DNA from 3 places in the Leclercia sp. S52 genome. Region 1 is predicted to be linked to each of the others. Evidence: predicted binding sites of a transcription regulator. Region 1 holds the regulator's gene; each other region holds the start of a gene.
What was found. The regulator Fur, encoded in region 1, represses iron uptake genes when iron is present. The targets are predictions, from matches to a motif close to ATAATAATGAGAACNACTATCAA.

Region 1 (2,270 bases):
CTACGACGGTACGGCATGGCTGCAGGCGCTGACGCTGGGTTACAAGGTCGGCCAGGTCGATTTACGTCTGGAAGGGACTTACGTCAAGGCGGAAGGGCAGCAGGGCTACTTCCTGCAGCGTATGACCCCAACCTACGCCTCTTCCAACGGGCGTCTGGACGTGTGGTGGGATAACCGCTCCGACTTTAACGCCAACGGCGAAAAAGCGGTCTTCTTCGGTGCCATGTATGACCTGAGCAACTGGAACCTGGCGGGCTGGAGCGTCGGCGCGTCTTACGTCTACGCCTGGGATGCGAAACCGGCAGACTGGTTAATCAACAGCGCCGGTCAGCGTGAAGATATCGCCTCCAACAAGATCAAGGAATCTGCCTACAGCCTGGATGCGATCTACACCCTGCAGGACGGTCGCGCGAAAGGGACCATGTTCAAACTGCACTTCACGCAGTATGACAACCACTCCGATATCCCAAGCTACGGCGGCGGTTACGGCAACATCTTCCAGGATGAGCGTGACGTGAAGTTTATGGTTATCGCCCCGTTCACCATCTTCTGATGACAAGCCAGGCGGGGACGATCCCCGCCTGACTGGAGACCGCTATGCTGAAAAAAATCGTACTGGTTGCGGTGCTGGCATCAGGACTGGCCGCCTGCGCACAACCCCAGACCCAGAAAGAAGACACCCGTCTGAAAGAGGCCTACAGCGCGTGCATCAATACCGCTGAAGGGTCACCAGAAAAGATCGAAGCCTGTCAGAGCGTGCTGAACGTGCTGCGTCAGGAGAAGGCGCACGAGCAGTTTGCGACTCAGGAAACCGTCCGGGTGGCGGATTACCAGGCCTGTATTCAGGCGCGTAAGACGGGTAACAATCAGGATGTGACCAAAAACTGCGATAAGATTTGGCAGGAAATTCGTAGCAACAACAACGCGAAGTAATCTGCTGTTTGCCACACCCAGAGCCCGTAGGCCCGCGTAAGCGTAGCGCCACCGGGCTCTTTTTTTTGCCTGTAAAAGGCAAAAAAAAAGCCAACCGTCAGGTTGGCTCAGAATCAGTGCAAAGATTATTTCGTGTCGTGCGCGTGGTCATCTTCGCGGCAGTCGCCTTCGGCACAGTGGCCGTACAGGTACAGACTGTGGTTGGTCAGACGAATGCCATGACGTGCGGCAATTTCGCGCTGACGTAATTCGATGGAATCATCGCTGAATTCGATCACTTTGCCGCAGTCGAGGCAAATCAGGTGATCGTGGTGATGCTGCTGCGTCAGTTCAAACACGGATTTACCGCCTTCGAAATTATGACGCGTAACGATGCCTGCATCGTCGAACTGGTTCAGTACACGGTAAACGGTAGCCAAACCAATCTCTTCGCCCATGTCGATCAGACGCTTGTATAAGTCTTCCGCACTGACATGATGGTTATCCGGACCCTGAAGCACTTCCAGGATTTTTAACCGTGGAAGCGTGACTTTCAGTCCGGCCTTCTTTAATGCGGTATTGTTGTCAGTCATGCGGAATCTGTCCTGTTGCTAAACGATTCACTTCTAAAGAAGAAGTGACAGAAAATGCACCTGGGATAATGCGTCTCATTATAGAACTGCCATGACGTAATGAAAACTGCAAGTCTCAAGTAAAGTATGCTTATAAAAACGTGGTACCGCCAACAAAGTTGTTACAAGGTTCCCCGTTTACTCCTGGATCATTGTACAGGTATGGCAGCAAAAGTTAAAAATTTGTAGCAATTATTTTGATTGGTATTACCTATCGATGCGGCGCAACTTTAGCGTTGCGCCGCGACATCATCAGGCATTAAGGATGTCGTCGAGGTGCAGCTCTTCGCGAATCTGTTTTACCCATTTGTCGACGCGTTCAGCGGTCAGTTCCGGCTGGCGATCTTCGTCAATGGCGAGGCCCACAAAGTTATTATCATCGGCCAGACCTTTAGAGGCCTCGAAGTGGTAACCGGCAGTTGGCCAGTGGCCTACAATCACCGCGCCGCGTGGCTCTATGATATCGCGAATGGTGCCGAGGGCATCACAGAAGTACTCTGCGTAGTCTTCCTGATCGCCACAGCCGAACAGGGCAACCAGCTTGCCGTTAAAGTCGATCTCTTCCAGAGACGGGAAGAAATCGTCCCAGTCACACTGCGCTTCACCGTAATACCAGGTCGGGATGCCCAGCAGCAGAATATCGTAACCTTCGATATCTTCTTTGCTGCTTTTCGCAATGTCATGCACATCGGCAACGTCTTTACCTAACTGTTTTTGAATGTTTTT
Region 2 (2,270 bases), 1.4 Mb from region 1:
TAGCCTATCGCTGCGGTTTTGGCGACAGTAACCACTTTTCGACCCTGTTTCGCCGGGAGTTTGACTGGTCCCCGCGCGACATTCGCCAGGGCCGGGATGCCTCGCTTCAGTAACGCGAGGAAAATCACCGTTTTATTGCCGCAAACCGGGTAATAATGTCAGGTTGTTCCCGGGTAGAGGTTGTGATGTGGCTGGACAGTTGATTCTTCGCAGAGCCGATTTTTTTGCATCCGCCGCCCAGGCCGTCGCGGTCGCGGACCGCTATCCGCAAAATGTCTTTGCCGAACACACCCACGATTTCTGCGAGCTGGTGCTGGTGTGGCGCGGCAACGGACTGCATATCCTCAACGATCGCCCCTACCGCATCACCCGGGGCGACCTGTTTTATATCCGCGCGGAAGACAAACACTCCTACGCCTCGGTCAACGATCTGGTGCTGCAGAACATCATCTACTGCCCCGACCGGCTGAAGCTCAACGTGGACTGGGGAGCGAACATACCGGGCTTTCTTAACGCGCGCGGTGCCCCGCACTGGCGGCTGGGCAGCAACGGCATGGCGCAGGTGCGCCCGGTGATCGCTCAGCTGGAGCAGGAGAGCCTGAAGAACGATCCCCACGCGTTCGATATGGCCGAGCTGCTGTTTGCCCAGCTGACGATCATGCTCAAACGCTACCGCTACGCCCCGGATAACCCCGCCGCCAGCGAGCCGGAAGCGCTGCTGGATAAGCTGATCACCGCCCTGGCGGGCAGCCTGAACCGCAGCTTTGTGCTGGAGAAGTTTTGCGAGCAGGAGCAGTGCAGCGAGCGCGCCCTGCGCCAGCAGTTCCGCACCCAGACCGGCATGACGGTGAACCACTACCTGCGCCAGCTGCGCATCTGCCACGCGCAGTATCTGCTACAACATACCGAGCTGATGGTCAGCGAAGTCGCCATGCAGTGCGGCTTTGAGGACAGTAATTACTTCTCGGTGGTGTTTAACCGCGAAGTGGGGATGACCCCGGTTCAGTGGCGTCACCGCAGCCATCACGCGGCGTAACAGAATGCCCGCTCGTCCCTGAGGTCCACCGCACGCCCCGCCAGATCAGTCACATAACGAAAAGTTATATCCTTATTAAAACTACGGCATTGATAAACATTTTCAATATCATTTAATTAACTATAATGAACCAACTGCTTACGCGGCATTAACACGTTTGCCGCCCGACAATAATGGAGATGATTATGAGCTATACCCTGCCATCCCTGCCGTACGCTTACGACGCCCTTGAGCCGCATTTCGACAAGCAGACGATGGAAATCCATCACACTAAACACCACCAGACTTACGTTAACAACGCCAACGCGGCGCTGGAAAGCCTGCCAGAGTTCGCCAGCCTGCCTGCTGAAGAGCTGATCACCAAACTGGATCAACTGCCAGCTGACAAGAAAACCGTTCTGCGTAACAACGCGGGCGGCCACGCTAACCACAGCTTCTTCTGGAAAGGCCTGAAAACTGGCACCACCCTGCAGGGCGACCTGAAATCCGCTATCGAGCGCGACTTCGGCTCCGTTGATAACTTCAAAGCTGAGTTTGAAAAAGCCGCTGCTACCCGTTTCGGCTCTGGCTGGGCGTGGCTGGTACTGAAAGGCGACAAACTGGCTGTGGTTTCTACCGCGAACCAGGACTCCCCGCTGATGGGTGAAGCAATCTCTGGCGCATCCGGTTTCCCAATCGTGGGCCTGGACGTGTGGGAACACGCTTACTACCTGAAATTCCAGAACCGTCGCCCGGACTACATCAAAGCCTTCTGGGACGTGGTGAACTGGGACGAAGCAGCAGCACGTTTCGCCGCTAAAAAATAAGGTTGCAAAGCCGCCTGTGAGAAGCGAGTCTGATGACTCGCTTTTTTTATACCCACAATCTGCGTAAGGAGTCGCGATGAACTACCCCGTTAACGTATTTACCGGAAAAATAAGGGATTACGACGGCAGTCGCCCGAGCGCGATTGCCAAACTGCAGGTTGACGGCGAACTCACCCTCACCGAAAAGGGGCTGGCGGGCGATGAGCAGGCGGAGAAGAAGATCCACGGCGGGCCGGAACGCGCGCTGTGCCACTATCCGCGCGAGCATTATCAGCACTGGGCGAGCGAATATCCCGCCCAGGCCGGGCTTTTTGTCGCGCCGGCGTTCGGCGAAAACCTCTCAACCGAGGGGCTGACGGAGAAGAACGTCTTTATCGGGGATATCTTTCGCTGGGGCGAGGCCCTGATCCAGGTGACCCAGCCGCGTT
Region 3 (2,270 bases), 680 kb from region 1:
CCACATTCGTTCCGTGCGCAGCGGCCGGGTGCGCGGCGTCTGTCGTGCCCTGCATACCGGCGGGCGACATCAGGTGTGGCAGATTGATATCTTCGATGAACAGCAGCGTCTGTGCTGCTCGTCACGACTTACTACCGCGGTGGTGTAAAGCAGAAGGCCGCGCAAGCGGCCTTTTTTTCTTTTCCATCTTGTTGAAATAGCGCGGATTCCCGAAGGGCCGCAATTTATGTTAATTCGCTCATCAAAATTTATGAGACTATTCCTATGCTCCTTCAAGAGCTAAGCCATGATGAGTGCCGGAGATAAGCGCCGGATGGAGCAAGAAACCCTTAAGGTTACCCCCGGTAGTCTTAAGGGTTTTCTTTTTTTACACGTTTTTAAAAAAACAAAAGGCCGCATCCGCGGCCTTTTGTTTACCTTCAATAATCGTCTCTTAGATCCTGCATGGCGGACAGAATGACCAGGCCGGTAATGACCACGGCAAGGGTGGCGGTTATCAACAGTGCAGTGAGCATATTCCCTCCTGATGCTGACCTTATATGGCAAGGATAGCGCACCCGGAGGCTATCAAGAGCCCACTCCGGGGCTCTTTCAGAATCCACTTACAGGTAAGAGCAGCCAGAGGGGCACTGACCCTATCCCAATAATTGGTATTTTCTATACATATTTTGCATTTATCCCGTTCAGCCGCGAATTAACGAAAAATTCCTCTTATGATCAATATGTTGAGTAAATGTGATCATCCCTGTTAACCCCCGTAGCAGGGTCTATGCTTAATGAAAGTAGCCAAAAAGGGCGGTTAAGCCGAATGCCCCTGCAACTGAGGGGTTGAAGTGATAATCATTATCACTAACATGGTGTTATGCCCTGGGGGCGCAATACAAGAGGTGGATTTATGCAACAGCATTCAGAAACATTTGATCCGACAGAATTTGCGTGGCGTGGATTGTCGCTTACGCCTGCCGCCGCGGCGCACATCCGCGAACTGGTGAGCAAACAGGCAGGCATGCTGGGCGTGCGGTTAGGCGTTAAGACCACCGGCTGCGCCGGGTTTGGTTATGTGCTGGATACCGTCAGCGAACCGGCTAAAGACGACCTGCTATTCGAGCAGGACGGTGCCCGACTGTATGTGCCCTTGCAGGCGATGCCGTTTATTGACGGCACCGAAGTGGATTACGTGCGCGAAGGCTTAAACCAGTTATTCAAATTCAATAACCCGAAAGCCCAGAACGAATGCGGCTGCGGCGAAAGTTTTGGGGTATAGGCGGTATTATGTCTCGACATACTGAAGCAACTGACGACGTCAACACCTGGTCCGGCGGCCATATTAATTACAAAGAGGGCTTCTTCACCCACCTGCAGACCGATGAGCTGGCAAAAGGGATCAATGAAGAGGTCATCCGCGCGATTTCCGCCAAGCGCAACGAACCAGACTGGATGCTGGAGTTCCGCCTGAATGCGTTCAACGCCTGGCTGGAGATGGAAGAGCCGCACTGGCTGAAGGCGCACTACGATAAGCTGAACTATCAGGATTACAGCTACTACTCTGCGCCCTCGTGCGGCAACTGCGACGACACCTGCGCCTCTGAGCCCGGTGCAGTGCAGCAGACCGGGGCCAACGCCTTTTTAAGCAAAGAGGTGGAAGAGGCCTTCGAGCAGCTCGGCGTGCCGGTGCGCGAAGGGCGTGAGGTGGCGGTGGACGCCATCTTCGACTCCGTCTCGGTGGCTACCACCTACCGGGAAAAGCTGGGCGAACAGGGGATCATCTTCTGCTCCTTTGGCGAAGCCATCCACGATCACCCGGAACTGGTGAAGAAGTACCTCGGCACCGTGGTGCCGGGCAACGATAACTTCTTTGCGGCACTCAACGCGGCGGTGGCCTCCGACGGCACCTTTATCTATGTGCCGAAGGGCGTGCGCTGCCCGATGGAGCTGTCGACCTATTTTCGCATCAACGCCGAGAAAACCGGCCAGTTTGAACGCACCATCCTGGTGGCCGATGAGGGCAGCTACGTCAGCTATATCGAGGGCTGTTCCGCCCCGGTACGCGACAGCTATCAACTGCACGCGGCGGTAGTTGAAGTCATCATCCACAAAGACGCCGAGGTGAAATACTCGACGGTGCAGAACTGGTTCCCGGGGGATAACAACACCGGCGGCATCCTTAACTTCGTCACCAAGCGCGCCCTGTGCGAAGGCGAAAACAGCAAGATGTCCTGGACCCAGTCGGAAACCGGCTCCGCCATCACCTGGAAGTACCCGAGCTGCAT

Region 2: sodA (superoxide dismutase [Mn]) is a predicted target of Fur. The motif match lies at 1,126-1,148, and genes of this name have one in related genera.
Region 3: sufA (Fe-S cluster assembly scaffold SufA) is a predicted target of Fur. The motif match lies at 834-856, and genes of this name have one in related genera.

The regions. Positions count from the first base shown of each region.
Region 1 covers NZ_CP152474.1:1,325,064-1,327,333, forward strand. Annotated here, with positions in the region: gene chiP (chitoporin) at 1-553, shown strand, start outside; gene chiQ (ChiQ/YbfN family lipoprotein) at 598-933, shown strand; gene fur (ferric iron uptake transcriptional regulator) at 1,059-1,505, opposite strand; gene fldA (flavodoxin FldA) at 1,797-2,270, opposite strand, start outside.
Region 2 covers NZ_CP152474.1:4,820,134-4,822,403, reverse strand. Annotated here, with positions in the region: gene rhaS (HTH-type transcriptional activator RhaS) at 1-113, shown strand, start outside; gene rhaR (HTH-type transcriptional activator RhaR) at 188-1,036, shown strand; gene sodA (superoxide dismutase [Mn]) at 1,222-1,842, shown strand; gene yiiM (6-hydroxyaminopurine reductase) at 1,919-2,270, shown strand, end outside.
Region 3 covers NZ_CP152474.1:2,009,071-2,011,340, forward strand. Annotated here, with positions in the region: gene menI (1,4-dihydroxy-2-naphthoyl-CoA hydrolase) at 1-148, shown strand, start outside; gene sufA (Fe-S cluster assembly scaffold SufA) at 896-1,264, shown strand; gene sufB (Fe-S cluster assembly protein SufB) at 1,273-2,270, shown strand, end outside.